2 regions of the Crocosphaera sp. XPORK-15E genome follow, and region 2 is predicted to be linked to the other one. Evidence: riboswitches for the same ligand, from Rfam matches in the RefSeq annotation. Region 2 holds a riboswitch; the other holds the start of a gene.
What was found. A riboswitch is a leader RNA that binds a small molecule or an ion and turns the genes downstream of it on or off. The one in region 2 is predicted to bind cyclic di-AMP.
Positions count from the first base shown of each region.

Region 1: it holds a riboswitch for cyclic di-AMP, as region 2 does, so the genes downstream of both, VB691_RS16305 (exopolysaccharide biosynthesis protein) here and ntrB (nitrate ABC transporter permease) in region 2, are expected to answer to the same signal.

Region 1 covers NZ_JAYGHQ010000014.1:63,669-81,798, reverse strand. Annotated here, with positions in the region: gene VB691_RS16385 (hypothetical protein) at 1-73, opposite strand, end outside; gene psbA (photosystem II q(b) protein) at 205-1,275, opposite strand; gene VB691_RS16375 (GTPase domain-containing protein) at 1,414-1,782, opposite strand; gene psbA (photosystem II q(b) protein) at 1,949-3,019, opposite strand; gene VB691_RS16365 (lysophospholipid acyltransferase family protein) at 3,172-4,017, shown strand; gene VB691_RS16360 (photosystem II reaction center protein J) at 4,214-4,333, opposite strand; gene VB691_RS16355 (photosystem II reaction center protein L) at 4,369-4,488, opposite strand; gene psbF (cytochrome b559 subunit beta) at 4,498-4,632, opposite strand; gene psbE (cytochrome b559 subunit alpha) at 4,658-4,903, opposite strand; gene VB691_RS16340 (photosynthesis system II assembly factor Ycf48) at 5,021-6,013, opposite strand; gene VB691_RS16335 (rubredoxin) at 6,125-6,472, opposite strand; gene VB691_RS16330 (zinc ribbon domain-containing protein) at 6,662-6,835, opposite strand; gene VB691_RS16325 (cation:proton antiporter) at 6,860-8,965, opposite strand; gene VB691_RS16320 (ArsB/NhaD family transporter) at 9,220-10,554, opposite strand; gene VB691_RS16315 (SLC13 family permease) at 10,696-12,480, opposite strand; gene VB691_RS16310 (cation-translocating P-type ATPase) at 12,521-15,331, opposite strand; gene VB691_RS16305 (exopolysaccharide biosynthesis protein) at 15,363-15,956, opposite strand; cyclic di-AMP (ydaO/yuaA leader) riboswitch at 16,307-16,461, opposite strand; gene VB691_RS16300 (gluconeogenesis factor YvcK family protein) at 16,665-18,041, shown strand; gene tsaE (tRNA (adenosine(37)-N6)-threonylcarbamoyltransferase complex ATPase subunit type 1 TsaE) at 18,047-18,130, shown strand, end outside.
Region 2 covers NZ_JAYGHQ010000002.1:2,055-16,130, forward strand. Annotated here, with positions in the region: gene VB691_RS01320 (tRNA (guanine-N1)-methyltransferase) at 1-751, opposite strand, end outside; gene VB691_RS01325 (response regulator) at 1,351-1,911, shown strand; gene VB691_RS01330 (nitrate ABC transporter ATP-binding protein) at 2,115-2,939, opposite strand; gene VB691_RS01335 (CmpA/NrtA family ABC transporter substrate-binding protein) at 2,956-4,359, opposite strand; gene ntrB (nitrate ABC transporter permease) at 4,383-5,216, opposite strand; cyclic di-AMP (ydaO/yuaA leader) riboswitch at 5,312-5,447, opposite strand; gene VB691_RS01345 (HAD-IA family hydrolase) at 5,569-6,258, opposite strand; gene queG (tRNA epoxyqueuosine(34) reductase QueG) at 6,378-7,307, opposite strand; gene hpnI (bacteriohopanetetrol glucosamine biosynthesis glycosyltransferase HpnI) at 7,352-8,509, opposite strand; gene VB691_RS01360 (DUF3226 domain-containing protein) at 8,635-9,294, opposite strand; gene VB691_RS01365 (AAA family ATPase) at 9,297-10,430, opposite strand; gene VB691_RS01370 (hypothetical protein) at 10,496-11,101, opposite strand; gene VB691_RS01375 (RNA-binding S4 domain-containing protein) at 11,113-11,328, opposite strand; gene VB691_RS01380 (phosphoglucomutase/phosphomannomutase family protein) at 11,460-12,902, opposite strand; gene VB691_RS01385 (DUF4079 domain-containing protein) at 13,036-13,521, shown strand; gene VB691_RS01390 (Uma2 family endonuclease) at 13,722-14,076, shown strand, end outside.

The DNA.
Region 1 (18,130 bases), on a different contig from region 2:
GAATTTCCAATAACAAATCTTGTTCATCATCTGATAAACTTTGAAAAGATTTAATCATTTCCTGTAAAGTCATTATTTTACCTCTCCCAAAGTCAAGAGTTTATCATTCTATTCTATCGATAAACACAAAACATACACAGCAAAAAGCACCCCCTTTATAGAGAGTGCTTTTTGTTAACTATTCAGTTTTATTCAATCAAGGAATTAACCATTGATAGCGGGAGCGGAAATAGGCTCAGCAGAAGCTAAGTCTAAGGGGAAGTTGTGAGCGTTGCGCTCGTGCATTACTTCCATACCGATTCCAGCGCGGTTTAATACATCAGCCCAGGTTCCGATTACACGACCTTGTGAGTCTAGAATGGATTGGTTGAAGTTAAATCCGTTTAAGTTGAAAGCCATGGTAGATACACCCATTGCGGTGAACCAGATACCAATTACAGGCCATGCTCCTAAGAAGAAGTGCAATGCACGACTGTTGTTGAAGGAAGCATATTGGAAGATTAAACGACCAAAGTAACCGTGTGCAGCTACGATGTTGTAGGTTTCTTCTTCTTGTCCGAACTTGTAACCGTAGTTCTGAGATTCTACTTCAGTGGTTTCACGAACTAAGGAAGATGTTACTAAAGAACCGTGCATTGCGGAGAACAAAGAACCACCAAATACACCAGCAACTCCCAACATATGGAAGGGGTGCATTAAGATGTTGTGTTCTGCTTGGAACACGAACATGAAGTTGAAGGTTCCACTGATTCCTAAAGGCATACCATCAGAGAAAGAACCTTGTCCGATGGGGTAGATTAAGAAAACAGCAGTCGCAGCAGATACAGGTGCAGAGTAAGCAACACAGATCCAAGGGCGCATTCCTAAACGGTAGGAAAGTTCCCACTGACGACCTAAGTAGCAAAAGATTCCAATTAAGAAGTGGAAGATTACTAACTGGTAAGGGCCGCCATTGTAAAGCCATTCATCTAAAGATGCGGCTTCCCAGATGGGATAGAAGTGAAGACCAATTGCGTTGGAAGAAGGAACAACAGCACCAGAGATGATGTTGTTTCCGTAAAGTAAAGAACCAGCTACGGGTTCGCGGATTCCATCAATGTCCACAGGAGGAGCAGCGATGAAAGCGATGATGAAACAAGTGGTAGCAGTTAAGAGGGTGGGGATCATCAGAGTACCGAACCAACCGACATAAATGCGGTTGTTGGTGCTTGTGACCCACTGGCAAAACTGTTCCCAGACGGAAACGCTTTCGCGTTGTTGTAAGGTAGTAGTCATTTGGGTATAATTCCTTATTGATTTTTCAAGGTACGATAACTTTGGCTTTTTGCCTTTCAGCAGTTTGCCTTTTGTATGATGATACTATCATAGACAATTTGTAACAGTTTGTAAAGTGCTTTAACATTAGTATTACCTTTAGGAGTGATAAGCTAAACTTATCCAAGCAACGTGGATATGTTGATTAGGGTCACTTTGTCGCGCACGTTCATTGACGAATGACCTCACAGCATCCAGTGTTTCAGTGAAATCAGCCATTTCAAGTCCACGAGTATCAAAAATAGACAGTGGAATTCCTTCTTTTTTGATTTCTCTTGTATTTTGAGTAACAGGACGACCTTGACCCGTTGTTGCAAAATTTCCTTGAAAAATGGCGTTGATTAGGGTACTTTTACCAACACCAGTACGTCCAGCAATTAAAATATTCACATGGCCACATTCTTTCAAAGCCTGATTAAGAGCATTTTTTACTACCGCTTCAAAATCGAAATCTTCTGTAATTGTCATTATCTTACGATCTGCTAAATACTGACTAAGTTTGTAAAGTTTGATCTTTGTTGACAGTATGCCCTGAATCAGAACAAAAATTGCTAGTCGTTGTACTATCCATACAAAAAGCACCCCCTAAAATTAGAGAGTGCTTTTTGTTATTTATTTAGTTGTAATCAAGGAATTAACCATTGATAGCAGGAGCGGAAATAGGCTCAGCAGAAGCTAAGTCTAAGGGGAAGTTGTGAGCGTTGCGCTCGTGCATTACTTCCATACCGATTCCAGCGCGGTTTAATACATCAGCCCAGGTTCCGATTACACGACCTTGTGAGTCTAGAATGGATTGGTTGAAGTTAAATCCGTTTAAGTTGAAAGCCATGGTAGATACACCCATTGCGGTGAACCAGATACCAATTACAGGCCATGCTCCTAAGAAGAAGTGCAATGCACGACTGTTGTTGAAGGAAGCATATTGGAAGATTAAACGACCAAAGTAACCGTGTGCAGCTACGATGTTGTAGGTTTCTTCTTCTTGTCCGAACTTGTAACCGTAGTTCTGAGATTCTACTTCAGTGGTTTCACGAACTAAGGAAGATGTTACTAAAGAACCGTGCATTGCGGAGAACAAAGAACCACCAAATACACCAGCAACTCCCAACATATGGAAGGGGTGCATTAAGATGTTGTGTTCTGCTTGGAACACGAACATGAAGTTGAAGGTTCCACTGATTCCTAAAGGCATACCATCAGAGAAAGAACCTTGTCCGATGGGGTAGATTAAGAAAACAGCAGTCGCAGCAGATACAGGTGCAGAGTAAGCAACACAGATCCAAGGGCGCATTCCTAAACGGTAGGAAAGTTCCCACTGACGACCTAAGTAGCAAAAGATTCCAATTAAGAAGTGGAAGATTACTAACTGGTAAGGGCCGCCATTGTAAAGCCATTCATCTAAAGATGCGGCTTCCCAGATGGGATAGAAGTGAAGACCAATTGCGTTGGAAGAAGGAACAACAGCACCAGAGATGATGTTGTTTCCGTAAAGTAAAGAACCAGCTACGGGTTCGCGGATTCCATCAATGTCCACAGGAGGAGCAGCGATGAAAGCGATGATGAAACAAGTGGTAGCAGTTAAGAGGGTGGGGATCATCAGAGTACCGAACCAACCGACATAAATGCGGTTGTTGGTGCTTGTGACCCACTGGCAAAACTGTTCCCAGACGGAAACGCTTTCGCGTTGTTGTAAGGTGGTAGTCATTTGGGTATAATTCCTTATTGATTTGTCAAGGTACGATGTATTGACACTATCATAATAAACAATTTATCACGTTTTGTAAAGGAAATTAACAAAACGTTTTATTATGATAGTTATAAGTTTTGTTTATATGTCTAATCATCACCATAGGTTAAATGAAGCATCATAAAACTTTTCACCCCGAACAAGGTTGGTCGCTAAACGAACGTGATCCCCAATTTATTGAAACGATGATGCCTTATTGGGAATGGTTTTATCGTCATTATTTTCGTGTTAAAACCAGTGGTTGGCATCATATTCCCTCCCAAGGGCCAGTTTTACTGGTGGGTTCCCATAATGGGGGACTTGCTTCTCCAGATACCTCGATGATGATGTATGATTGGTTTTGTCACTTTGGCACAGAACGGCCTGCCTATGGGTTAATGCACCAGTCTGCGTGGGCAATGAACTCTCTCTTATCTCGTTTAGCCGCTAAAACTGGGGCCGTGCGGGCCCATCCCAAAATGGCGATCGCCGCTTTAAAACAAGATGCTGGTGTCTTAGTTTATCCTGGGGGGGCGCAAGATGTGTTTCGTCCTTACACTCAACGACACAAAATTGAATTGGCAGGGCGTAAAGGCTTTATTAAACTTGCTTTAAGGGAAAAAGTAACGATTATTCCCTTAATTTCTATCGGGGCCCATGAAACCTTATTTATTTTAGGAGATTTTTACGAACAGGCTAAACAATTGCATCAATGGGGAATCCCTTGGTTATATGATATTGATCCAGAGGTGTTTCCTATTTATTTAGGGTTGCCTTGGGGTCTAGGTATTGGCCCTCTGCCTAATTTTCCCCTTCCTATACCAATACACACCCGTGTTTGTCCCCCTATTTGCTTTGAAAAATATGGGAGAGAAGCAGCTAATGATCGGATTTATGTGGATGCTTGTTACGATTTAATTGTGGCCACTATGCAGCAAGAATTAGATCAATTAGTGGCAGAAACTATGATTCAGTAAACATAAGATCACAAAACCCCGATTTTTAAAGACAGCAAACCAAGCATGACTTCGTTACTATTTGGTAAAAAATCGGGGTTTTCAAGCTGGGTGCAGGATCTCAGTAAACATAAAAAAGACCGCCTATTTTCATCAACAGGCGGTTATCTTATTAAACATCTCCAGGATGATTAATAAGCATTTAATGCTGAGCATTCTACATTGAAGAACCTAAACCAGCATAGGCACCGTAAAAGAACAGTCCAAGTACGGAAATAGCTCCGATACCAGCAATTAGACCGACAAGCCAAAGGGGAATTCTTCCTTCTGCAAACATGATTTACCTCCTAAATAATGTCTAAAAAACACAGATTAGTTAAAGAAATAGCTGGAAAATAGAATACCAAGAACTGCAACTAAAAGTAACCCTAAATATAGGGATGTACGGTTCAGTTCAACAGGTTGACGGTTGGGGTTTTTACTTCTGTCCATGAATGACTCCTATCGTTGAATAAACTGCATAGCGGCGATCGCACCGACAAAGAACACTGTAGGAACGGCTAACGCATGAATGGAGAGCCATCTTACGGTAAAAATGGGATAAGATACGGGTTGATTGGGATTGTTACTGGTCATGGTGTTAAACCTCTTTCTAGACTAATTACTTATTAAACTGTTCGATTTCTTGGCCAGCCTCATAGCGGTCTGTAATAATCGGTAATTCTTGACGATCCGCAGTAAAATACTCATTAGGACGGGGAGTCCCAAAAGCATCATAAGCTAAACCTGTGCTAACAAACAGCCAACCAGCAATAAATAACATAGGAATGGTGATGCTGTGAATTACCCAGTAACGGATACTGGTAACAATATCTGTAAATGGACGCTCTCCGGTAGTACCTGACATTTAAGTTTCTCCTGTTGAATCAATTACAAATGGCAAAATCTAGTCTACTACGATTCTGAAACAGTCTTACTTACTGCTGCATAAAACTGATACAACGCGACATATTATGTCACATACTTAAGCCGCTTCTGCGGAAGGTTCATATTTGAGTAAGACACCGTCTTGTCCCAAAATAAATCCCTTTTCAGGATTAACAAAAACGATTTTATAGAGGTTGGATGGCACATTTTCAACACTTCTATCCTTCCGCCAACTTTCCCCGTTATCAGAGCTAACCAGTAAGTTGCCACTACCGCCAGCCACCCAAAGTTCTTCGGGGGTGCGATAAGCCAAGTCTAGTAGTCCCCAACTGGTAGATGGTTCAGGATAGACCACTTCTTGCCAATCTTCCAAATCCTCTGGGGAACTGAATTGAAGTCGTCCACCCCTGGCTAATAACCAGAGGTTTCCCTTTTCACTGTAACCCATTTTTTGGAGTCGGCGAGAAGAGTTGCGGTTGTGGGGTGTCCATTCGCTTTGCCCAGGTTCCCAGGTGGAATAGAAGTTACCCCGTGCTGATACTGCCACATAGCGGCCATCAGGAGATCGCGTGATACTACGAGCCACGCCCACAGCACCTTCGACTAGGGCTGTCCAATTTTTACCGCCATTGGTAGTTTTGTAAATAGCCCCTAAATCAGTCACCATTTCAGCAGTTTCGGGGCCAAGGGCAACAATACCATCAGGCGCACCAGGGAGTTTTTCGCTTAAGGGAATGCGTGACCAATTTTCTCCACCATCTTCAGTATGAAGTAAAATGGCGGGTTTACCCGTGACCCATCCTTCTTCCCCGTTGAAACTGACAGCAGTAAAGCTGATTTTTTCGTCACCGAGATCAAGTTGGCGTGTTTGCCAGGAGTCTCCCCCGTCAGTGGTTTCAAATAGAGTTGCTTTGGTTCCCACTAACCAGCCATGTTGAGGGTTATCAGTAAAGGCAATATCCGCAAAGGTAGCATCTGTCTCTAAGGAGATTGTCTTCCAAGGGTTATTGAGGGTGGAAGGGACGTTACTGCAACTAATGCAAAATAAGGAAATGGCTATTAATATTACAAATTGTTTCAGTTTTCTCATTAAGACATTCATAAACATTGGAAAATCAGCTAATCGAGTCAGATAGAATGAGGATGGGGTTAATTATTCCGTCAGTGGGCGATCGCCTTTAGATGAGCCACCGCCTGAAACTTAATTTAACCCGTATAAACTCAGGAAAAAGAGAAACCCTAAGGCCAGTCCCCCAAAGATGAGCAGGTTTTTTTGGCCGGGAGTGAGGTTGTTAACCCCAAACCCGTAGTTTAGGTTTTCTTGAAACCCAGAGGGTGCTTTACTCGCCCCAATACTCGAAAATTGATTGGTACGGGCCCCACAGACTGGACATCGCCAGTCACTGGGCAATTCTTCAAAGAGGGTTCCAGGTGAAACATTTCCTTTACCGTCTCCCTTGCTAGGTTCGTAAACATAGCCGCAGAGACGGCATTCGTAGTCGGCTGGTGCAAGCTCAGCCAGGGTTTTTTCTGTAGGTCGTTCAGTCATTGCTTGAAGTAAGCAAATATTAAAAACTATGTTACAAATTATCGCATAAACTTAACAGTCTTCACAAAAATTGCTATGGAACGTGATGTACTCCCGGCGCTCTATCTGTACTCAGATGAGCGTCGGCTTCTCCAGTCTTTCGACCTTCGCGTTTTATAGTGAGGGAGACACCCAGCCCCATTTTTTTGTTCAAGATTCCAGAATTAAGGCGCGGAGCATTGATGCACCACAAGAACAATGATGCCATCTATCTCCCAATTCTTTTGGAACCCTGTTCAAACACATTGCACAATGTTGAGAAGTTCCTGCTGGATTTACTTTACGAACCGACCGTTCAGCTTTTTCAGCTTTGTACGGTAGAATCTCGTCTAATTTCTCTGTTTTACCTTAAGAATGAGGTTCCCCAAATAAGACTAAAGAACAGGTTAGCTTTTTCAATAATTCTGTTGTCACATCACTTACAGCTAAACCCCCTGCGGTACGACGACGAAATGATCTTAATACTACTAAATCAAAATTTTGAGACGTACGAATAATGACTTTTGGCGCATCTTCATGGGTAATAATTTTAATTTTAGTTTTCACTGCAAAGGGACTTTGGGCGATAATTTGAAATAACTCTTGTTTGAAATCTGTAATTTGTTGAGGTGAAGTTTTGCGATCACAGATATTTAATAATGTAATCGATCCCTGATTTGCATCAGCACATAATTGGGCAAAACGAACCGTGTCAATGGTAGCAGGTGTCAGATTTTTAATAGGGACTAAAATGCGATTCAAATTAACAGGATGATCTAATAATCTCATCACAGCAACAGGACAATGGGAAGACCAAAAAACACTATCAATGACATTACCAAATAGTCGAGCGCGTAACCCCGTATTGCGACCCCATCCCATAATAATTAAGTTAGCATCTTTTTCTTTAGCTGCTCGACTAATTCCTCTGGCTACATCATCATCAATGCGGATAATCTGTTGTGTTTTTACTTCAAATTCTTCGCTAATACTTAACGCTTGATTTAGTAAAAGTTGACTATTTTTTAATTTACTATTTAATTGCTCATCATCCATGTGAACATGAGCGATCGCAATAGAAACAGGAATAATAATACCAGATTCTCGTTTCGCTAATAATGCTCCCATCGCAATTAAATCTCGTTGGGTATTAGGATTATAAATGGGAATAACAACAGTAAAAGGAGAGGAAAAAGAAGATGTTTCTGATTGAAGTTGGGGCAACCATTCCTCTAAGATGGTATCTGAAATCTCTGCTTCTCCGTCTTTTTGAACTTTAGGAATGGATAATTTTCGGGCAAATTGTGCTGTTAAAACTGGGCCTAAAATTGAAGTGACTAACATTAAAACAATGACACTATTAAAAACTGCCTCATTAATTAACCTATCTCCTAAAGCATTTTTCGCTTCATAAGCTACTAAAGCTGCTGCTAAAGTTGCTGCTACTTGAGGTAATGATAATGATCCCATCGTCAGTCCTTCTTGCCAAGTATAACGATAGATTCCTTTAGCCATGAATGCAGCTATAAATTTGGAAGCAATTAATGCTCCAACAATTCCAATTACTAGATAAAATTCAAATTGAATTGTGTTCAGAAAGGCAGGAATATCTAATAATAAACCCATCCCCACAAAAAAGAAAGGAATAAACAAGGTTCCTCCCACAAACTCTACCTTTTCTTTAACTGGCCCTTCTCCTACCACATCATTAACTGCTAACCCCGCTAAAAATGCACCAACAATTTTATCAACATTAATCGCTTGGGCCCCTACTGCGGCGAGAAATAAAGCCAATAAAACGAATAAAAATTGATTACTTTCTTCGTCTCCAGTCCGACGGAAATATTCTTTTCCTAACCAATCAAATCCAAACAAAACTATCAATGAATAGATAGCCAAAGAGATTAATTGAATAACTAAGCTGGTAGCAGAAAAATCGCCCCCATGAATGGAAACACAAATTGCTAAAACTAATAAAGCAGAAATATCCGTAAAAATTGTAGCCCCAATAGTCACCATAACAGCTTCATTTCTCACCACTCCTAAGCGTTGCACAATAGGATAACCTAAGAGTGTGTGAGAAGCTAAAAGTGAACCAATCAGAATAGAAGTGTTCCAGCTAAAATCAAAATATCTCCCCACCATTAGCCCCGCAATTAGGGGAACGGAAAAAGTTAGTATTCCAAAACCAATAGAACGATTTTTAGTTTTGCGAAACTCTACCATATCAATTTCTAATCCTGCCACAAACATTAGATAAATTTTGCCAATGTCTGCTAGAAGTTTGATACTTTCTGAGTCATGATCTAAAAGATTTAAACCATCTTTACCTAAGACAACCCCGGCAAATAACAGTCCGACTAAACCAGGTAGACGCAACCGCTCAAAAATAGGCGGTAAGGTTAAAATAACCAAGAGAATAATGGTAAAAGAAACCAATGGATTATTACGAAAAAGGGAGAGAAAATTTTCCATATTACCTGTTAGATTACGGAACAATGTTGATCTGCCCTTCGGGCGAGGCAGGAGGTAGGAGGTATCCGCGCAGGAGGGAAAATTTCTAGAGAGAAAATAAAGCCTTTTTGCCTCGCCCAACTGGGTTTAAGACCCCTGCCAAGATCTGTGATTTGGCGTTCTTCGATTAGAGGTGGGTCTGAATCCCCCTCTAACCGAAGACCGCCTTCTGCCCTCTGCCTCCTGCCTCCTTCAATCAAATTATATCGTGACAATTATCTCAGAAAGAAAATCACCACATATAAAGTAGAGACAACTAATTGCATTCCCATGACTGGTAAGCCATATTTTAGAAAGGTTTTAAAGGAAATTGGTCTACCATGTTGTTCAGAAACCCCCGCAGCGACGATATTAGAAGATGCACCTAATAAGGTTCCATTCCCCCCTAATGTTGCCCCAAACATCATGGCATAAAATAAGGGCAAAACTTCGGGAGGAAGCTGACCAGAAAAATCAGGATTTAGGATATCAGGACTAGCCATACCAATATTAACAATATATTCCTTAAGTAAGGGAACCATTGCCACAACTAGAGGAATATTAGGAACAATACTAGATAAAATTCCCACTAAAAATAATAGAACCAAAGACCCTAAAATGATATTTTTGCCAATTAGTAAGGCAAGAAGACTTGATAAATAACTGGTGACACCTGTTTTTTCTAATCCTCCAATTAAAACAAAAGTAGACATAAAAAAGACTAAGGTACTCCAATCTAAATCTTTCAAGATATTATTGACCGTATCAATTTTAGTTTGGTTGGCTAAAATCAAAGCCAAGGCTGCCCCCAATAAAGCAACTGATGCGGGAGCAATAGGAATAGGCAAAGACTCACCAATCACAAAAAACAACAATACAAAAGCAATGATTATCCCTCCAACCATTAACACTTTAGGATGGTTGATTTTGGGGTGAGGTAACTCATCTAAATGGGTAAATTTTGTGTTCCAAATTTTAGAAAATAGGAAGGGCGATATAGCTAAAATTGTAACAACAGCAAGGACTCCTCCTAAACTTAATCGAGATAGATAGTCAGTAAAGCTCAAATTAATAGAATCCCCTACAATAAATGTAGCAGGATCACCTACCAAAGTTAACAGTCCTGCACTGTTAGCAACAAACACCATTAAAATGAGTAAAGGAACAAAATCTACCCCAATTTCTTGAGCAATGGGAGGAATTAATGGTGCTAAAAGCATGACCGTTGTGGCATTCGGTAAAACCGCACATATTGGGGTTGTAATTGCAATAACTCCCAAGACTAAAAGCTTGCCACTTCCTTTAGCCATTAACACCATTTGGGTTGCTAAATATTCAAAAATCTTAGTAGGTTCAAAGGCTCTAACTAAGATCATTACTCCAAAAAAGAGGCCTAAAGTTCCATGACTTTTGCTAATATACTCAACTGCTTCTTGTAGAGTCATTACATGGGTAAATACTAAAATTAATGCCCCTAAAAAAGCAGCCGTTGTTAGGTGTAATCTTTCAGTCATAATAAAGAACATTACACCGATAAAGCTAGAAATAGAAATGATTGCAGGTAAATTCATCATGGTAGTTGATAGTTGATAGTTGATAGATAATATAGGACTTACGCAACGTCTCTAAATATTGAGTGTTTTGGTCGGGTCAATTCATGAATTGAACCTATGGGTATTCAAAGTCTCTGTTACTCTTTTAGAAATTTAGGATCAAAGCCCATAGATTAAAACAATTAACGCAGGAGTAACAATCATAAACAATAAATTGAGCCATAAACCGATTCTAACAAAGTCGCTAAATTTATAACCTCCTGGGGCATAAACCATAGTATTTGTCTGGTATCCAATGGGAGTTAAAAAGCTATTAGAAGCGGCAAAAGTGACAGCAAAAATAAACGCCATGGGGTTTAAACTAAGGGATTTAGCAACTTCTGCGGCTACGGGAATCATTAAAACAACACTGGCATTATTTGAGAGAACTTCAGTCATTAAAGAAGTAATAATATAGAAAAATGTTAAAATCCAATAACCCGATAAATTGCCTCCTAAACTGACTAAAAATTTGGCTAACCATTCAGTAGTTCCCGAATTTTCCATAGCAATACCTAGGGGAATTAAACCAGCTAAAAGAAAGATAATATCCCAGCGAACTGTCCCATAAATTTCCCCTGGTTTTAAACATCCTGTAATGACCATTAAAATTACCCCCAATAAACTACTAACTAAAATGGGTAAGATATTAAATGCTGCTATGAGAATTACTCCCAAAACAATTCCTAAAGCAACCCAAGCTTTATCAGTTCTCAAGGTTTCTAATTCTCGTTCTTCTAAAACCAATAACTCTCTTGTAGTTTGTAACCCGATAAAACTCTCTTTTGGGGCTTGTATTAATAGTAAATCACCGAAACGTATGGCTACTTTTCCCAGTCTTTCTCTGACTAATTCTTCCCCCCGACGAACGGCTAAAACTGTTGCGTTATAACGTTGTCGAAAGCGTAAATCTTTGAGGGTAGAACCAATTAAACGGGAGTTAGATAAAACTAGAACTTCAGCAACTTTTTCCTCAGTTTCATTCATTTCCTGTTCTAAATTACCAAATTTAAAATCAGCTAAAATTTCTACTCCTCTTTCATCTTTAATTTGCAGTAAACCATCCCGACTTCCTCTCACTAAAAGAATATCCCCAACAGATAAAATTTTGTCAGCAAGAGGTTGAGAAAAATGGGTATCATTATGGATCAATTCTAGGACATCAACATCAAATTTTCTTTGAATGGCACTTTGTCTTAATGTTTGATTTACTAAACTAGAATTAGGCAGAATAATTAATTCTGTGACATAATCTTTTAATTCATAGTTATCACTCATTAACTTGCTCTTAGCTGGTATTCTTTCCGGTAATAATCTTGGAGCAGCAATCATGAGATAAGCTAATCCTAAACAAAACGTAATTAGTCCTAATCCTGTAAACTGAAATAAGCTAAATTCTCCATATCCTAATTGTTTAGAAATTCCACTGGCTAAAATATTAGTTGATGTGCCAATGAGGGTAAGCATTCCTCCTAAAATTGTGACATAGGATAGGGGAATAAAAAGTTTGGAAACCGAGATTTTTCTTTGTTTACACCAAGCCTCAACAATGGGAAGACAAATAGCAACAACAGCCGTATTGTTAATAAAAGCACTGATAGGGCCGATAATTAAGCCCATGACTAAAATTTGCTGACTGGCATTTTTGCCACCCCATTTCATCAATAAATCTCGTACAATTTGGATCACTCCTGTTCGAGTAATTCCAGCACTAAGAATAAACATCGCCATCACGGTTATGGTGGCATTATTAGCAAATCCTGAAATCCCTTCCTCTGGACTAACTAATTTTAAAAGCATCAAAGTAATAGCCACTGAAATCGCCGTTAAATCGGCGGGAAGCCATTCAAAAACAAAGCAAATAAAAGCAATAATGATGACACCAATGGTTAACAGAATCTGCATAATTTCAACTAACTAACTGTGAACTAAAATTAACTTTTGATTACTGTTTTTTGAGCAAAAACCAACGAGAAACAAGCTTCTCTAATTCAATCCAAACAAACATTAAGGCACTAAAACCAACACAGACCAAAAGTTCAGTGGCACTAAGAGAATGAGTGCCAAAAAAGCTCTGTAAAGGGGGAACATAAATCAACAAAATTTGTAGTAATGTCGTCAATGTTACTGCTCCTAAAACATAGGGATTAGAAAAAGGATTAAGTTCTATGGTTAACTGACTATCAGATCGTACAGCTAAAGCATGGCCCATCTGTGCTAAACAAAGGGTAGTAAACACCATAGTTTTCCAGCGTTCGGGATCACCAGCTAAGCCTGGTGTTTTGACGTAATTATAGGCCCAAACCATTAAAATAATGGTTAAAATAGCGAAAATTATCCCAATTCTCACCATATATAACCCCAAACCTCTAGAAAAAATACTTTCACGGGGACTATAGGGGGGACGTTGCATCACATTTGGTTCGGCCGGTTCCATGGCCAAGGCTAAAGCTGGTAAACCATCTGTTACCAGGTTCATCCAGAGAATTTGTAAAGGGGATAGGGGAACACCTCCTAAGCCAATGAGGGGGGCTGCCGCAATGACAAAAACTTCCCCAATATTACTGCCTAAAATGTACTTGATAAAGCGACGAATATTGTCATAAACGACCCGTCCCTCCTCCGTTGCCGCAACAATGGTGGCAAAATTATCATCTAAGAGAATGGCATCACTGGCTTCCTTACTAACATCAGTGCCTGTAATTCCCATCGCAATGCCGATATCTGCTTGTTTCAGTGCCGGGGCATCATTGACCCCATCTCCCGTCATGGCCACAAATTCCCCTCGTTTTTGCAAAGCTTGGACAATTTGTAGCTTATGTTCTGGGGAAACACGGGCATAAACGCTCACTTCCGAGACAAGTTTCCCTAATTCTGTGGGGGTAATTTGTTGTAAATCTCGTCCGGTGAGAATAGGATCATCAGGGTGAGCAATGCCTAACTCAGTGGCGATCGCCTTAGCGGTTAATTGATGATCTCCTGTAATCATAATCGGGCGAATTCCCGCCTCTCGACAGCGTAAAACCGCGCCTTTGACCTCTTTTCTTGGAGCATCGAGCATTCCGACCAATCCTAACCAAATTAACTCGGTTTCTGCCATTTCTCCCCTATCATGTTCGGGAATGTCAGACAAAGGTTTAGAAGCAAATCCTAACACCCGCAACCCTTTAGCTGCCCAGCGGTCATTTTGGGCTAAAATCTGCTTTCGTTGGTCATCACTAAGGTGAACAGCCTGATTACCTTGATAAACCGCCGTACATCCCTCTAAAACAATCTCTGGGGAACCTTTGGTAAACATCAAATAGGAGTGAAGGTTCACCACCTTATCTGCTTCTGGGAAAACCTTGATAATAACTGACATCCGTTTCCGTTCAGAAGAAAAAGGAATTTCAGCGACACGGGGCATCTCTAACCATAAGTCTTCCCGATAGAGTCCCCCTTTCCCAGCCAGGGTTAATAAGGCCCCTTCGGTGGGATCGCCGATAATTTCCCAATTTTTGCCTTTTTTCTGCAATAAAGCATCATTACAAAGGACACAAGCCGTTAAAAGTTGTTTAATTTCCCCATTAATCTCGTATTCATCGCTATCTTGAGCAATGAGATCTCCTTGGGGTGCATATCCTTCCCCTGTCACCTCATAAGCATAACTGCCTGTTTGTACCTTCTGAACAACCATCTTATTTTGGGTCAAAGTTCCCGTTTTATCAGAACAAATGGTCGTTACTGACCCCAAAGTTTCCACTGCCGGCAATTTACGAATTAAGGCGTGACGACGTACCATGCGCTGAGTTCCAATAGCCAAAGTTACCGTTACCACGGCCGGCAACCCTTCAGGAACTACGGCCACCGCCATACTCAAAGAAACTTCTAATAATTCCTCAAAATTCTGCCATCCTGACCGTAAAACCCCCACAATAACCACTAATACCACTAATCCCAGGGAACTACTAACTAAAACATTCCCTAATTGGGACATTCTTTGTTGTAGGGGAGTATCTTCCGTTTCTACCCCTTGAATAAGAGTCGCAATGCGGCCAATTTCCGTCTCCATACCAATACTGGTAACGAGGACTTTGGCCCGTCCCTGTACTACTTCTGTCCCTTGAAACACCAAATTTAAGCGATCGCCCAAGGGAGCATCTTCCCCTAAGATGATATCTGCTTGCTTGTTAACCGTCTCTGCTTCTCCAGTCAAGGCAGATTCTCGGATTTGGAGGTTTTGGGCTTCCAGTAAGCGACCATCTGCCGCCAGTTGTACCCCTGCTTCTAGTAACATGATATCCCCTGGCACTAATTCCTTAGCGGAGATCTCTTGTACGATTCCTTGACGAATTACTCGTACTTTAGGGGAAGAAAGGTTTTTAAGGGCTGCAAGGGCTTTTTCTGCCTTACTTTCCTGTAAATATCCTAATAATCCATTTAAAACGACAATGGAAAAGATAGCGACGGCATCCTTGGGAAATGCTCCTTTTCGCACATCTAAGACGGCAGAAATAACCGCTACGGCCATTAGCATCACCAGCATAATATTGGTGAACTGTTCCCATAAAATAGTCAGAGGGGAACGGCCTCCAGTGTCTTTAAGTTCATTGGGGCCAAAATATTGCTGCCTTTGGTTAATCTGTTCTTGGGTTAAACCCTTTTCTGGATCACTTTGGAATTTTTCTAGGGATGCTTGGGCAGAAAGGGTTTGCCAAGGGGAACCGATTTCAGGAAAAGCAGGGGTAACTTGGTTAGAAGTGGTGGGAAAGGTCATAGGAGCAGAATTAAGGGATCTATTTGAATATTTATGGTAAGAATTGGGGGGTTTGCCAGGCTAAATAGCCCATGAAACCAAAAAACAGCGTATTAATCACGGTAATGAGATAACCCAAACACATCAGCAGTCCATCCGCTTCTAGGGTAGCGACGGCTAAGACTAAAATACCGACGGTAGGAACCGGGTTAGTGAATGGAATGGGTAACATCAACAAAACCGTTAACCAGGCAATACACAGTCCATTCCCTCGCCAAATTAAGGGATGTTTGGCAATGGTAAAAAGACGGGGACGACAGATTTTTTCGAGTAATTTAGTGACTTTCTGTACATTTTTCAGCAATATTTCACTAAATTGGCGAGGAAACTGGAATCTAGCTACTCTTTTTGGCAACCAGGGGGTTTTTCGTCCTAGGGCCATTTGTAAGGCTAAAAGCAGACATCCTGCCCCTAAAATGCTGGAAAAGCCAGGAGGCATGGGAAACAGAAAGGGTAACACCAGTAAACTAATGGTGAGGCAAAAGCCCCGTTCCGCCGTTTCTGAGAGAATTTCTCTGAGGGTTAGGGGATGAACCAGCAAACGATGAAGCAAGGTTTCTATATCCTGAGAAAATCGTAAGTTCATCTATTTATCAATCCATAATCAATCAGTTTTAGCTATTAATTAATCATTGCTCGGCAAAAACCCTACTCATAAGTTCTAAAAACCACAGCCTTATTCCGTAGGGGCGAACGGCCGTTCGCCTCTACTTGAGTAATGTTGCTAAACAGATATAGGGAGAAGCTTAGCGATTTTAAAAATGTTTATAAAAAAGCTAAGGAGTCTTTTATCCTCAAATTGTTCAAATTTTGCTCACTTTTATGTCAATTTCATACCTTCTACCTCAAATTCCAAACAACAATCTAAGTCAAAGTAGCGTCAAACTCAGAGTCACTGAATGAAATCAAGGCATTCTATTAAAAATGCTGATTCTTCAGTCTTCTCCCACTGCCTACGAGGTTAGCTGACGGGCTAGGATTGAGAGTTATCCCTTTCTAGTTTGCGATCCCCTAGAAATACGCCCCAAGGTTGGTTCCCCCGCTTTCTCAAGCCCCAATTAAGGCAACGAGAAACTAGGCTGACTTACTTTATTTTATTTAAGAAACCATTTTAGCACCCTTGTCAAGTACCTAGTGCCTGGCATCTTTTCCAACATCTGACATACAATAAACCCAAATCCGATTATCTGTATCTTGACGTAACTCGGTTTTAAAATCTGACTTTTTATGCTAATTTCCTTAAACCCCTTATTTTAAAGTTTCTCCCCTAAAATTTATCAGGCGATCATGATCTATGTCTATCAGTCCCTTCAAACAAGCGATACGCAAACTAAAAACAGAACAGCGAAAATGGGCAACCGTTGGTCAACGAACCCCCAAACAAGTTAACCGTTGGTTTAAATGGTTATCCCCTGGCCTCTTTGTCAAACGTTGGTTACTGATTAGTGCAACTGGCCTATTATTAACCCTCCTCGGACTCGCTATCTGGGTAAAACTAACCCCAGTCAACCGTCTCTTAGAGTTAATTTCTCAACTCCTACAAGCTATCTCCAATTATGTTCCCAGTTATATTTCCGGCCCTTTAGCCCTGATTTTAGGACTCTTTTTGTTATTGTGGGGCCAAAGTCGCACAGTGGGTTCCATTACCGAAGCTTTCCCAGAAGGGGATGAAGAATTAGTCGATCGCCTGTTGGCCCATCGTCGCTTAAATCGTGGCCCCAAAATTGCGGCCATTGGTGGTGGAACGGGACTATCAACCCTATTACGGGGTTTAAAGCAGTATAGTGCTAATATTACCGCCATTGTTACAGTGGCCGATGATGGGGGATCATCAGGACGACTGAGAGATGAAATTGGGGTTTTACCTCCTGGGGATATTCGTAACTGTGTGGCCGCTTTGGCCGATGAAGAAAAATTGTTAACGGAATTGTTTCAATATCGCTTTCAAGCAGGGGATGGCCTGACGGGCCACAGTTTTGGTAATTTATTCCTAACCGCGATGACAGAGGTTATGGGAGGAGATTTTGAAAAGGCGATCGCTGCGAGTTCTAAAGTTTTGGCCATTCGGGGTAAGGTATTACCCGCAACCCTCAGTGATGTTCGTCTTTGGGCGGAATTAGATGATGGCCGCTTAATTGAAGGGGAGTCCCATATTACAGAAGCAGGGGGAAAAATTCGTCATCTGGGTTGTCTTCCTGCTAACCCTCCTGCTTTACCCGCAGCTTTACAAGCTATTAAAGAAGCAGAATATATCGTTATTGGCCCAGGTAGTTTATATACTAGCCTCATTCCTAATTTGCTGGTTCCTGAGATTAAGGAAGCATTGATGAAGGTTAAAGTGCCTCGTATCTATGTTTGTAATATTATGACCCAACCTGGGGAAACGGAAGGGTATACTGTGGCTAATCATATTGAAGCTATTGAGCGCATTTGTGGTCAAGGTTTAATTGATGCGGTGTTAGTGCAGCGAATTCCCCCTTCTCCTTATGCCTTAAAACGTTATGCTCAAGAAAACTGTCATCCTGTCTATTTAGATCGAGAAGATGTGGTTAAATTGGGTTGTCGTATCATCTTAGCGAATGTGATGGAAGAAGATTCTAAGACGGGAAAGGTACGTCATCAACCTCAACGCCTAGCAAGGATTTTATTACGCTGGTATAGTGAAAGATGAAGTCTATAACCATTATTTTGCAAGATGCGGAGGCAACTCAGGCACTAGGGAAGCAATTAGGGGAAAGTTTGTCTTCGGGTACTGTTTTA
Region 2 (14,076 bases):
CTAATTTTGCATAAGAAACCGTTGTATATTCCCCGCATTGATGACAGTAACCTAAAAATCCATAATTATCTAAACTTAAATTTATTTTCGGCAATAACATCATCATAACCCGATAGGTTTGACCAGTAAATAAGGAAAAAATTGGCTTAATTCCTAACCCCATAGTCGCTGCTTGTTGTAAAACACTGCCAATTAATAACCGCAAAGCTTGTTCTTGGGCCGCAGGATGCGATCGCCCATAAGAACCATAAACCTGTAAACTTTTTTCCGGTAAATGTCCCGTTGCTGTCCTTCCATCGGTACAGGTTAAATAGATTAATCCCTCGATTTTTGTAGCCCATAATAAGGTACTTAAATAAGGATTAGGGGAACCAAAAGCATCCACATCTACTAAATCATAGTAATCTTTTCGATTATAACAGTCAAAAAAGATTTCATTAGCATTATTATAAGTGATTTTAGCTTTATTTTCTTGTAAAATATTCTTTAAATTAGTTTCAATCACTGCTTGATTTTCTGGGTTACTATCATTCACCCAAACATAATCAGCACCACTCTCTAAATAATACCTTAAGGAACGCACACCACAACCTGTCATTACATCTAATACTCTTAATTCTCCCTGACTTTGTTTATAAGTTGCTGCCGCTAATACCCCTAAATCTCTTGTAACCTTACTTTGCGATCGATAAAACGTATTACCAACAATAAACTGTGCTTTTCCTTCCCTAATTAAAGACTTATTCTTCATATTTTAATGCTCAAGATGCTCTTTCCGTCTTTGCGCGAAATAATCATTAATTTAATACTCAATACATAAAACGGTAATTTTGTCAACCCCTAAGCAATAATACTCATCGTGTTTTAGTACATTTGCTCAAAATAAGTGCTTAAAAATTAGTCAAATTAGGGAAAACTGCATCAATAACCAGGGGACAAAAACGAATTAATAAGGGTTTGAGGAACTATATTTAGGACAAGACAGAGTGGCTGTAGATGTTTATTTGTCTTATAATACCATCAAAAGGCGAAAATTCGTTAACTATTGATAGTAATTCTCAAATCTTAACGAAAGTACATAAAACCAATAGATTGAAATTTATCAATCAAAACAAAAAAAACATAATTTAAACTTATTGAAATTGCCCTCCAAAACCCAAACTAAATACCCGATAAACCAGATAAAATCAGCATTTCATCCGATAGAGACAGAAAAATTTAGGGAGAGATGGTGAGTTTGAGGCAATTATGGGGAACGTTAAGAAAGAGAGAAAGCCAACCCATCACTTTTAAGGGTGAGGATGGATAACCTCAAGTACCATTGACTTAACTCTTGAAGGGGAGTTTACCGTGCCAACTCACAAAATCCTTGTAATTGATGACAGTAAAGTGATCCGGATGCGGGTTAAAGATATGTTGCCCGAAGGCAATTTTAAAGTTCTTGAAGCCAAAGACGGAGTAGAAGGTTATAACCTCATCCGTAGTGAAAAACCCAGCCTAATCATGTTAGATTTTCTCCTACCCAAAATGAGTGGGTGGGATGTCTATCAAGAAGTCCAAAAAGAACACGATCTCAAGAAAATTCCGCTAGTTTTGATGTCTGGACGGAAAGAAGAAGTCGTCGAGAAATTGAACGAACCTTTTGAGTATTTTTCCTTTATTGAAAAACCCTTTGAGAAGAAACAGTTGCTTGAGGCCATAAAAGATGCCATGGCCAAAGCCAGAAAGCATCCTCAACCTCAAGAGACAGATTCAGCAGATAATCACAACCATGTTTCTGCTAAAGATACCTTAAGCATGGCCCAAGAAATTATTACCATGCGTCAACAAATGAAGGCAATGCAAGGTGAAATTGATCTGCTAAAGAAACAGCTAAGACAAGTATTAGGGTTTCTGCAACAAAAACCTTAATAGTTTAATAGTTTTCGATAATTTCTCCTTGCTAGTATCCTACTAGGGTTAACACTAGGGAGCAAGATGCTCCCATTCTATCTATTAGTAAATCTCAAGGGAAAATATTAGGAGAAATTTTTCATGTATCTCCATCTCTATTTATTTAAGTAGGTGGTTATAAATAAATGTAGGGTGGGTATTGCCCACCCTACTAATTATTATTACTGATAACGCTCCAAGAAATCCAATGCACGAAGACGAAGATCATTATATTCCTTAGATTCTTGAATCGCATGACGATCGCGTGGATGAGGAAAAGGAACTTCTAAAATCTCTCCAATATTTGCTTCGGGGCCATTAGTCATCAAAATGATGCGATCTGACATATAAATCGCCTCATCCACATCATGAGTAATCATCATTACCGCTTGTCGATGATTTTCCCAAATTTCTAACACTTGAGTTTGTAACTTACGCTTAGTTAAAGCATCCAAAGCCCCAAAAGGTTCATCCATTAATAACATTTTAGGACGAGTAATCAAGGCGCGGGCAATACCTACCCGTTGCTTCATTCCCCCAGAAATTTCATCAGGATATCTATCAGCGGCCGCCGTTAAATTAACCATCGCCAAATGCTCATCAACCAGACTCCTTTTTTCACTATTACTGCCCTTTTTTAAGACCTCATCCACCGCTAAACGAATATTAGCCCGTACCGTTAACCAAGGTAATAAAGCATAACTCTGAAACACCATCATGCGATCAGATCCAGGTTTACGAATTTCCTTACCTTCAAGAGTTACTAACCCTGAAGTTGCTTTATCTAAACCTGCAATAATCCTCAGCATAGTCGATTTACCACAGCCAGAATGCCCAATAACTGAGATATATTCTTGTTCTCCAATCTTTAAGTCAACCCCATTGAGAATGACAACTTGACTACCATCAGGTTTAGGAAATGCCTTAACCAAATTTTCAATGACCAGAAAATTATTGTCATGAGAACCATTGGGTCTTTGTTCAGAACGAGTAATAGTACGAGTCATAATAACCTCCTATGATTTAAGACATGAAGAAAGATTGAGGCGCGTTAGCGCGAATAGCAAAACTGTTGAGATAGGCAACGGGATCACTCGGATCAAAAGCCTTATTGTCAATAAATGCCTCGGCAGGTTCAATTTTGTAATCCTCCGTCGGACATTTAATCCCCATTTCTGCGGCAATTTCTCGATATAAATCCGTTTTCCAAGCGCGACGGGCAAACTGTTCCGCATTTTTAGGAAATTCTTTAATCTGCTGCCATCTTGCTGCTTGAGTCATTAACCACAGACCTTGAGACTGCCATAAAAAGGTGGAATGATCGTGAGGAATGGCGGAAACATCAGGAGGAAGATCATAAAAAATAGTCGTTTCTGGACTGTTAACCATGCGTTTTTGACCGTCAAAACCGCCATAGTTGTAATCTCCCACAATTCCAGGTTGAGTATATTTAGGTTTTGCCCCCGTAAAAGGCCTCTGAGAGATAATAGTGGCTACTTCTTCGCGGTTTTCTGGCTTACTGCAATATTGACAGGCTTCAATTAAAGCTTTAACCAAAGAACGATAGGTTTTCGGATTTTCTTCAATAAAAGACTCCGTTACCGCCAATATTCGGTCAGGATGGCCCTGCCAAATTTCTCGCCCTTGGGCAAAAGTAAAGCCTACACCTTCGTTACCTGATATAGCGCGAGTATTCCAAGGTTCTGCCACCATATAAGCTTGCATGGCCCCAATTCGCATATTACTGACCATTTGGGGCGGTGGGGTAATAATTAGTCGAAATTCCTCAACAGGATTAAGTCCGGCGGCGGCTACTACATAACGGGTAAAATATTCATAAATGGCAGAACTTAGCACCACGGCCCACACCCGTTTGTCATAAGAAGCTTTCTGAAAGTAACCCTTTAAATCTCGACCAAATGCGTCTAAATCCCCTTTATATTCATGCCAAGGACGAATACCTGCATCCCAGAGGTCTTGATTCATGGTCATAGCGTTGCCGTGACGGTGAATGGTCATAGCCCCACATAAAGGGGCGTGACGGGCCCCTTCTGCACCGATTCTGGCATTGGTAACAGCCCCAGAAACTACGGGGGCAGCATCAAGACGACCAAAGATGACCCCATCACGAGAGTTGGCCCAACTGGCTTCACGACTTAGGGTTACGTTTAAGCCATACTTATGAAAGAACCCTTTTTCCCGCGCAACAGCAAAGGGGGCGCAGTCATTGACGGGAACGTATCCAACCGTAAGATTAGGTTTTTCTAGGGTTTCGGGTTTAACGACTTGATCAACGGCTAGGGCCGCTTCTGTCAGGCTTTTAGAGGCGCGGTTGCTATTAACCCCACAGGAAGATAAAGCGATCGCTCCGGCAAAACCCCCTAAACCTAATAGGGCCTGCCGTCGAGTCCAATTTTTGTTATTCATTTTTTCAATCAGCCTTTTGTGTTTTAGGGACGAACAGGACGATGTGTTACCCAAACTTGAATCTTAATCAGCAGATAATCTAGGATTAAGCCAGTTAAGCCGATGATAAACACCGCTAAAAAAACAGAACTAACGTTGAGGCGGTTCCATTCATCCCAGACAAAGAAGCCAATACCAATGCCTCCTGTCAACATTTCTACTGCAACGATGACTAACCAAGCAATACCTAAACTGATGCGTAAACCTGTGAAAATATAGGGCAAACTGGCGGGCAAGATAATCTTGAAAATTCGCCGACTGTTAGGCATTTCTAGGACTTGGGAGACTTCTAGGTAATCTTTGGGGACACTAGCCACACCTAAAGCAGTATTGATGATGGTTGACCACAGGGAAGTGATGAAAATGACGAAAATGGCTGAAGGTTCGGCCAAATTAAACATCGCTAAAGCAATGGGTAGCCAAGCTAGGGGTGATACGGGTTTAAGTAACTGTATAATGGGATTCAGCATCAACATGGCGGTTCTTGACATCCCAATTAATAACCCCAAGGGAATAGCCACTGCTGCCCCTAATAAAAATCCGATGCTCACCCTCCGTAAACTGGCCAATAATAACCAACCAATGCCCAAATCTCCAGGGCCGCGCACGTAAAAAGGATGTACAATATAGTCCCAGTTCTTGGTTAATGCCTCTAAGGGCGTAGGCATCATCTCATGCCGAAATAGGGCAATAATCCACCACACGGCAATTAAGCCCGCAAAACCAGCAGCAGGAAGCAACACGGTTTCTTTCATGACAACGGGTTTGGCGCGTTTCCACGCAGCTTGTCCCGCGACAGCAAGCATCGCTAAATTCATATTTATTACCCTCAATTGTTGAGCGTAGGTACACAAAAACAGAGCAGTACCAACCAGGAACACTGATGAGAGCAAATTTTTAAAATGCCTCTTTTTCAGTCTCCTCTCAATGCCGACGAGGTTAGCTGACGGGCTAGGACTGAGAGATGTCCTTCTCTAAGGTAAATTCCTTAGAAATAAGCCCCAAAGTTGGTTCCCCCGCTCCAGTCTTAATTCTTACAAAAGAAGTTTTGCAGAAAGGAGGCTTGGATTAAGCTGACTTACTCTACTTAGCAAACAAGCATAGCACTGTTTTGGCAAAAAGTCAAGAAGTTTTTGGAATTAAGCTTGAAGACTAATGTTGGCGATAGTGTTATCCTTCCATTGTTAAACTTTCAATCATGGCGGTTTGCCGATCAATTAGGTATCTATTTTCTTGAAGAATGCTAATTAATTCTTGAGGATGATTGATTAAAAAATCTGGTTGATGTTTTGCTAAAACTTCGGTGGAATTAAATCCCCAGGTAACAGCAACAGACTGAACATTGCTTTTTTTTGCTGAGTTAATATCTCTAGTTTCATCCCCAATATACATGACTTCATGGGGTTGTAATTTTTGTTCTTTTAGCAGTTTATTAATTATTTTATGTTTGCCAAATAAATTAATTCCTGCATAGATAAAATTAAATAATTGCTCAAGATTATGATTTTTCAGGAAAACTAAAACATTATCTTCTGCGTTTGAGGTGATTATTCCTAAGAGATACCCTTTATCTTTGAGTTGTTGAAGACAGGAAGGAATATCATTGATAGGTTGAAGATCTTGAATTTTATGATTGAGTTCAGATTTTACCCGTTGTAGAACAAAGGGAATTTTGAGGGGAGAAATTTCTGATTGCTTGATCAGATCTTTTGCACTCAAATGTTTCAGTTTTTCCTGTTCTTGTCGATCAACTGGTTTATAACCAAATTCTGCTGATAAACTGTTGGCAATCTCCACAAAAGTATCATAAGTATCAGCTAGAGTGCCATCAAAATCAAAAACAATTACTTTGAGTGCCATTTTTTTGCGGGTGAATGGTGAGGAGTAAGGGTAAAAGAGAAGTCAGCGATCGCATCTTTCCCCAGTGGAAAAGATCACTTAATCTAGATCATCTGGAATATATGGACTGACTAAATTCCTTATACTTCTAGGTTAGCACGAGCATTCCGATGCCACATCTCAGGTTTAACTCTCCTTAATGCTGATGCGGTAAACTTTTGATGCCATTCCTCCTGAGAAATATCAGCTAATTCTAACAATTCTGGCTTAAGATTTCCAGGATAGGGTTGAAAATCATTGATATCTGTTTCTGTAGAAAATCGTTGATTCCAGGGACAGACTTCTTGACAAATATCACACCCGGCCACCCATCCCTCTAGATGATTAACAATATCTTTAGGTAAGGTTTCAGCGCGATTTTCGATAGTATGATAGGCAAGACAACGGTTAGCATCCACCACAAAAGGACGGGTAATAGCATTGGTAGGACAAGCATCTAAACAACGGGTACAAGTGCCACAATGTTCTATATGAGGGGTATCAGGAATGAGGGTTAAGTTAGTTAAAATTTCCCCTAAAAAGACCCAACTTCCATATTCCCTAGTGATCAGATTACCATTTTTAGCAATCCAACCAATACCTGCACGTTGGGCCCAAACTTTATCTTGAATGGGGCCAGTATCTACATAATAACGAGTTTTGATATTATTGTCTTGAGCTTCTAACCATTGACTGAAAGATTTAAGTTTTTTTCCCATTACCTTATGGTAGTCTCTCCCCCATCCATAACGGGAGATTTTACCGTATTTTTTATCCTCAGAATGTTGATGAGGAGTATAATAATTTAGGGCCACAGAAATAACAGATTTTACCTCTGGCATACATTGACGAATATCAAAACGTTTTGGGTTATTCATCCAGGCCATATCAGCATGATAACCTAATGCTAACCACGTTTGGAGATGAGACAAAGCATCATCTTGATAGTTGCTATCAACGTCAGCAATACCCACTTTATGAAACCCGATATCAAGGGACTTTTGTTTGATTTTTCTGGTTAATTCTTGCATATAATGATTCATAGGTAGGGGTCAACGGCCGTTGACCCCCAGGGTTAATTATGTATTAAACGATGTTTGATCATTTTTCCGTGACTGGTTAACTTAAATTCAACCCCACGCCAAATTACGGTACGCTGAGTAAAAGCTAAACCCCAAAAAATCAATCCTACTGCATCTCGAAAGGGCAATAAATATAAACTGTTGATAGTTTCCTGATCGTTCATATCTTGGGCCGTTATTGCAGCAGTAATTAATCTAATAATAATAGTAGCAATTAACACACCTAACCCAATCATATCTCCCCTAATTAAAGCAAAAATTAAGGCGAAGGGAATGGCACGAATTAAAATGGTAGCAATAAAGGCCCCAGGTCTTGCTAAATAGGTATTTTGATCCCAATATACCTGATGACTCCACCAATTACGCCAACTAGCTAAATCTACCACCGCATCAATCATGTAGGGCAATAACACCATTTTTTGACCAGAAGTCCAAACCCGTCTGCCAATTTCGTAATCTTCCACCAAATAATCAGCTAAACTATCTAAACCCCCTAATTTATCTAAAGTTGACCGTCGAATGGCAATAGATGGCCCCAAACAAGAATTAGAGGCCCCTGTTACCTCAGCAAACATCACACTAGGCATAAAGTCAGCATTCATGGTCAAAAGTTCCAGTTTCTCGTACCAACTGTCTGCTTTTGTCACTTTAAACGGGGTACAGACACAACCCACATCAGGGTTAGCCAAAGGATTAACGATAGTTGCGATATAATCGGGCTGTAAAGAGGTGTCACTGTCGCTGATGATGATTATATCGTGACGCGCTGCTTCCATGCCTCCTAGGAGGTTATTAACCTTACCATTGGCCCCTACTTCAACGGTACTGATAACCACAGAAATGCGATCGCTGCCAAATTCTGCTTGAATTTCTTTTAAGATAGGGTAGGCGGGATCTTGGGGATCTTGGACAGAATAAATGACCTGATAATCAGGATAGTCTTGGGTAGCAATAGTTCTTAGGTTGCGTTTAAGGTTTTTTTCCAAACCCCTGACAGGTTTTAGAACTGAAACGGGAGGGGTAAAATTGAGGGTTTTGGGGGAACGTTTAAAGAAGCGTTTGACTGTCCCTACGGTTAAGATAGAGAAGACAGAACCCCCTAAAATGGGAACTAAACAGAGAATTTGTAGACTATTGATCAGATTTAACACAAATTTTTCCTTTCCTCACACAGTTAAATTGGGACAGTTAGGCCCAATTTAGAGAAATTATAGCTAAAAATTCAGTTTGAGCTAATCATGGGAAAAAAAATCATCAAAAAACGATAAGACAAAAATCATAAATCATAAAGAGATTTAAACCAATTAACGAATATTTGTGCTTTGGGGTTCGTTGGAACTAAAAATTTTTGTTTGATGGCATCATGTAGTTGTCTTCCTGGTGTTTTTTGCCATGCTAACCAGGTATAAATATAAGCTTTATCGGTATAACTGTCTTTAAAGGGTGCATTTTTTATTTTTGCTTCTTGAACAACTTCTTTACTATAATCCCAAAGATAATTATTTGTATCAGGAATCAAATATTCTAAAAAAGTTTCTAACATTCCTCTTATTTTATTATCTGGCATCATCCAAACACCAAATTTTAGATCTTTGCTATTATGTGTAAATGAATGAACTAAACCAGTGTCTGGTAATTCTTGAGGAATATCAGTAATTGTTGGTAAACAGACATTACGAATACTTTGCCATCTGTCTAAAGGATGATCATCTGCATCAATAATAATTCCTAATGAAATTAATCCTCTATCTTCTAATTCTGTATAAATGACATCTTTATCAAGTAAATTCTCAATACCATCATAAGACTTAATTTTAACAATTGCTGTTTCCTTTGTTTCTCCCCAAGGAATACCAGATGCTTCAATTAATTCTGGTATAACTCTTTGATCTTCAGTCCCTTCGACTAACAGCTTTTTTAACGGTTTAGTTGCCATTTTTAACGTACCTCAATTCCTCTTTCAGCAGCAATGACAATTTGTTTAGGACTAAAAGCAACAGCTTTTTTTCTATCGGGTTCTATTCGTTGAATGGTAATTTCATTATCTTCAATTTTTTCTTTTTTAATTAAACTCGCAAGACTCGTCCAACAATCACTATTATGGGTTGTGGCAAAAACTTGTATATTGAGTTTTCTCGCAGTTAATAGAATTACTTTCCACATATCAAATAAGGTTGTAAAGTGTAATCCTGTATCAATTTCATCCACTAATAAAACCCCATTTTCTAGATTAACCATTGCTAAAATAATTGATAAGATTCGCCAAATGCCATCCCCTAAACTGCCGATAGGTACTGGTTGTTTTTGATCCGAAAACTTGATGACAAAACCTCCTCTTTCTTTATAGTTTCTAGAAGTATAACTATATTTTTCTTGGCCAACTGAAGCAATTCTTTCAATTTTTGCTTCAATAATTTGAAGTGCTTCTATAATTAATTGTTCATTAGGTGTTAAGACGATATTATCAAATAATTGAGTTAAATCCGTAATATCTAAAGAAAATGGAGTGATTAATCGTGTATTAATTACTATGTCAGAAAATAAATTTCTAGACATTCGCCGAACATCATCTTGAGAAAGAGTATTATTCAATGATAAAGGGACTTCTATTGGACTACGACCAAAGTTTCCATGATTCCATTTAATAATGAGATTAAAATTTCCTGATTTTTCACTTTGATTATCATCATCATTATTATTTAAGTTAAGACTTTGCTGTATGGGATCTGATCTTATGTCTATGATAAGTTGATTTTGCGAATTATCATCTATTCCTTTTAAAGAAAATTTAGTTTCTTGTACAATTTCATGTCCATAGAAAAGATGACGCATAGCATATTCAGATTCAGAGGTTCCTTTTTTATCATTTTTTTCTCTCCAATACTCTCCTCTATATTTCATTAATTCTAAGATTACATTCAAATTCCCATGAGATAAAAATATTAAAATGGCTTCTAAAATAGAAGTTTTACCATTATTATTCTCTCCCACAAGTAAATTAATTCTGCCAAGATCTTCTAAATCAAATTCTTGGAAACCTCTAAAATTTTCAATATGTAGTGAACTTAACATATTTCGGCAACTCCTAACGAATGATTAGGACATTTAATTAAATGGTAACACATTCTTGACCATAACTATCTAAATTGTTCCATACTACTCGATAAAATGCCTAAAATTTTATTCAAATCAGACAAATAATATTCCGTTAAATCAATAAAAATATCTGTATCATGTAACTTCAAAAAACGCCAATTTGTACCAGAAGTCACAACACCTAAAATCATCGAAATCTGATTATTTTCTTGTTGATTAAAAATTTGAGCCGCAACCATTTCAGCAATACATTGACCTAACCCTGCATTCAAATCTTCTTTTTTCGCTTCTACTAAGGTAATAATAGGTGCAGCAATAAACAATTTTTCAGGAGAATGACTAATTAAAAAGTCACAAATTCCGTTTAAGTTTTGGGTTTCATCAACAGTAAAATTAACCCCAGAAAATAGATTTATTTCATCTTTAAATATTCGTTTAAGTTCCACTAAAATCGGAGCAATAATCATCTCTGATCTTGCTTTTTCACTATTACTGGCAATAGCAATGGGTAAATTATCTTGTAAAATTTGTTTTAATAATTCACTACTTTCTATCGGTTGAATATCAGCAAAAATCCCAAATTCCTCAATTGTTCTGAGATTAAACTGTTGTTTAACTTTCTCTAAATTAAAATTACTGTAAGACATAATAATTAACCCTATGCTAAATTAACTTCATAACTTTTCCCGTTAAAAGTAACCACATCTCCTGTTACTAATTTGCGTCCCCGTCTTGTTTCAATGCTACCATTAACTATTACTTCTCCCCCTTGAATTCTTATTTTTGCTTCTCCTCCACTTTGTACCAAGTTTTGCCATTTCATAAATTGACCTAATTTAATGATAGGTTCTGATTTTTCTGCGTTTATATCCATTATAATCCCTCATTATTGTAGAAAGAGAGACGTTATAGATAACGTCTCCACAAACATTATTGTAGAAAGAGAGACGTTATCTATAACGTCTCTACAAAGAAAGCTTAAACTAAATTAATTATTGGCATAGATTAAACAGAATTAGCCCAATCTTTTGCCCAATTTAAGGTTTCATGTACCTGTTTTAAGGTTAAAGATTCACAATATAATCTTAAAACTGGTTCCGTCCCACTAAAGCGAATTAGTAACCAACTCCCATCAGTTAAACGGAACTTATAACCATCTGTTTTATCACAATCTGTGACCGCTTGACCAGCAATTTTTGTTAAGGGTTTCCTCTCCAGACTTTCAACTAATTTACCGCGAACTTCCATACTTCCCAAGGGTAAATCAATTCGATCATAGGCATTATAAAAGTCTGTTTTCTCCTGTAACTTAGCATAATATTCACCCAAATCTTCCCCACTTTCCACAACTGCTTCCAACACATATAAAGCAGATAATAAAGCATCTCGTTCAGGAATATGGGTTCCATAACCAACTCCCCCAGACTCCTCTCCTCCTATTAATACCTCAGAAACTAACATCCGATCAGCAATATATTTATAACCAATCGCAGTCTCATAAACCGATAAGTTATAAAGTTTAGCTAAACGGGGAAATAAATCAGAACCACTCACGGTTTTAACAATTTCTCCTGTGAACCCTTTCCGCTTAGCTAAATGGTCAATTAAAATCGGAATTAAAATCTGAGAACTCATAAAATTTCCTTGACCATCAACTGCCGCAATGCGATCGCTATCTCCATCAAATACTAACCCAACTTTTAAACAATTATTCCCTTGACTAACTGCCGTCTTTATGGTAGTAATTAACTTGGAAAGATAACGGGGTAAAGGTTCCGGTGCGCCCCCTTCAAATAACGGGTCACGCTCACTATTAATCTCCTCAATAGGACAGCCTAATAAGCGTTCTAAACCTGTGGCAGCGGCCCCGTGCATCACATCAGCAAAAACCCTCAATTTCCCCGCTTTAATTGCCCCTTGAATGGCATTAATATCAACTTTTTGACGTAACCCCTCACAATAACTTTCCCAGGGGTCAAAATAGGTTAAAGTGCCAGCAGGCCCCGAAAATTGAGGAGGGTTAGGCAACAATGCTTCAATTTGTTGAGTAATTTCAGGAGAAACCGACCCCCCAAAAGCCCCTTTAACCTTTAATCCTAAATACTTGGCCGGGTTATGACTAGCGGTTAACACAATGGCCCCTAAAGCATTTTGCATCTTAGCGGCCCAACTAAAGGCAGGAGTCGGGGCATAGGAATTAGATAGAATAACATCAAAACCCGCTTCCTGCATGGACTCAGCCGCAAGTTGAGCAAACTCCTCAGCCAAGAAACGGCGATCGTATCCTACAATGATTTTGCAATCGCCTGATGAGGTACCATAATTCTCTGCCAACACTTTAGCAGCTAAGGGAGCAAGCATAGCGACCCGTTCAAAGGTAAAATCAGCCGCAATCACACCACGCCAGCCATCAGTACCAAATTTAATCGGATTTTGAGTAAATGTCATAGGAACGCTTAAAATTTTCTATACACACTCTCAGATTAGCCCGTTAAGTTACCTTTGAAAACGGTTTTAGGGTGCATTTTTTAATATAATTATTATGTTTGCTGTTAAAAATTTGTGATAGGGCATTAAAGCTATGGGAGACAAACTTGCAGATTTATTGGAACCCCTCGCCGCTTGGTTCCGTAGCTTAGGCATACCCGAACCCATTGTACATTGGGGACACCCTGTAATGATGGGTATTGTTGTCTTAGTCATGGGTAGCTTTACCGCTTATATGGGGTGGCGTAGCCGTTTGGCGACTGATGTTGAAGTTGTAACCAAAAGTCGCGCTTCTCATCGTCAGTTAGCCCCCTGGGTGTTCCTGTTTATTACTTTGGGATACACTGGCGGAGTGTTATCTTTAGTAATGCAAAAACAACCTGTTTTAAGTAGTCCTCATTTTTGGACAGGTTCGGCAGTTTTAGGTTTAATGTCCATTAGTGCCATTACTCCCTTAATTGGGTTTGGTGGGGAACAAAAAGAAGGTTATCGTGCGTTTCATGCGTATTTAGGTGGTGTGGTTGCCATAGTGTTAATTGCTCATGGTATTTTAGGATTAAAATTAGGACTTTCTTTGTAATTGTTTGATTCTTAAGTGATTATTATTCCGGTTTCTTTTTGAGGCCGGATTTTTATTATTGAGTTTAAACCTATGTAGGGGCATGGCAATAATAAGCTTAACATCTAACCCAGAAGATTTAAAATGCCATGCCCTCGGATAATTAATGAGTATAATTAATTCAGATGCTCACAAATCAGCAAAAGCTAATTACATGAATTATGGTGAATAATCAACAATTTTTTTATATATCTCCAGAACTTTATCTAGAAGGTGAAAGAGTAAGTCCCATTAAGCATGAATATCGACGGGGACAAGTTTATGCAATGGTTGGGGCGAAAAAACCTCATATTGTTTTAGCGAGTAATTTGACTAAAATTTTAGGTAATCATTTAGAAAATAGTCCTTGTCTTGTTCTAAATTCAGATATTAAGGTCAGACTAGAAGAAGCAAATTGTTATTATTATCCTGATATTGCGGTTGTTTGTGATGAGAGGGAGATTAATAATACTGATGATTTTATTCTGTATCCTGTTCTTATAATTGAGGTATTATCAAAGTCAACGGAAGCATTTG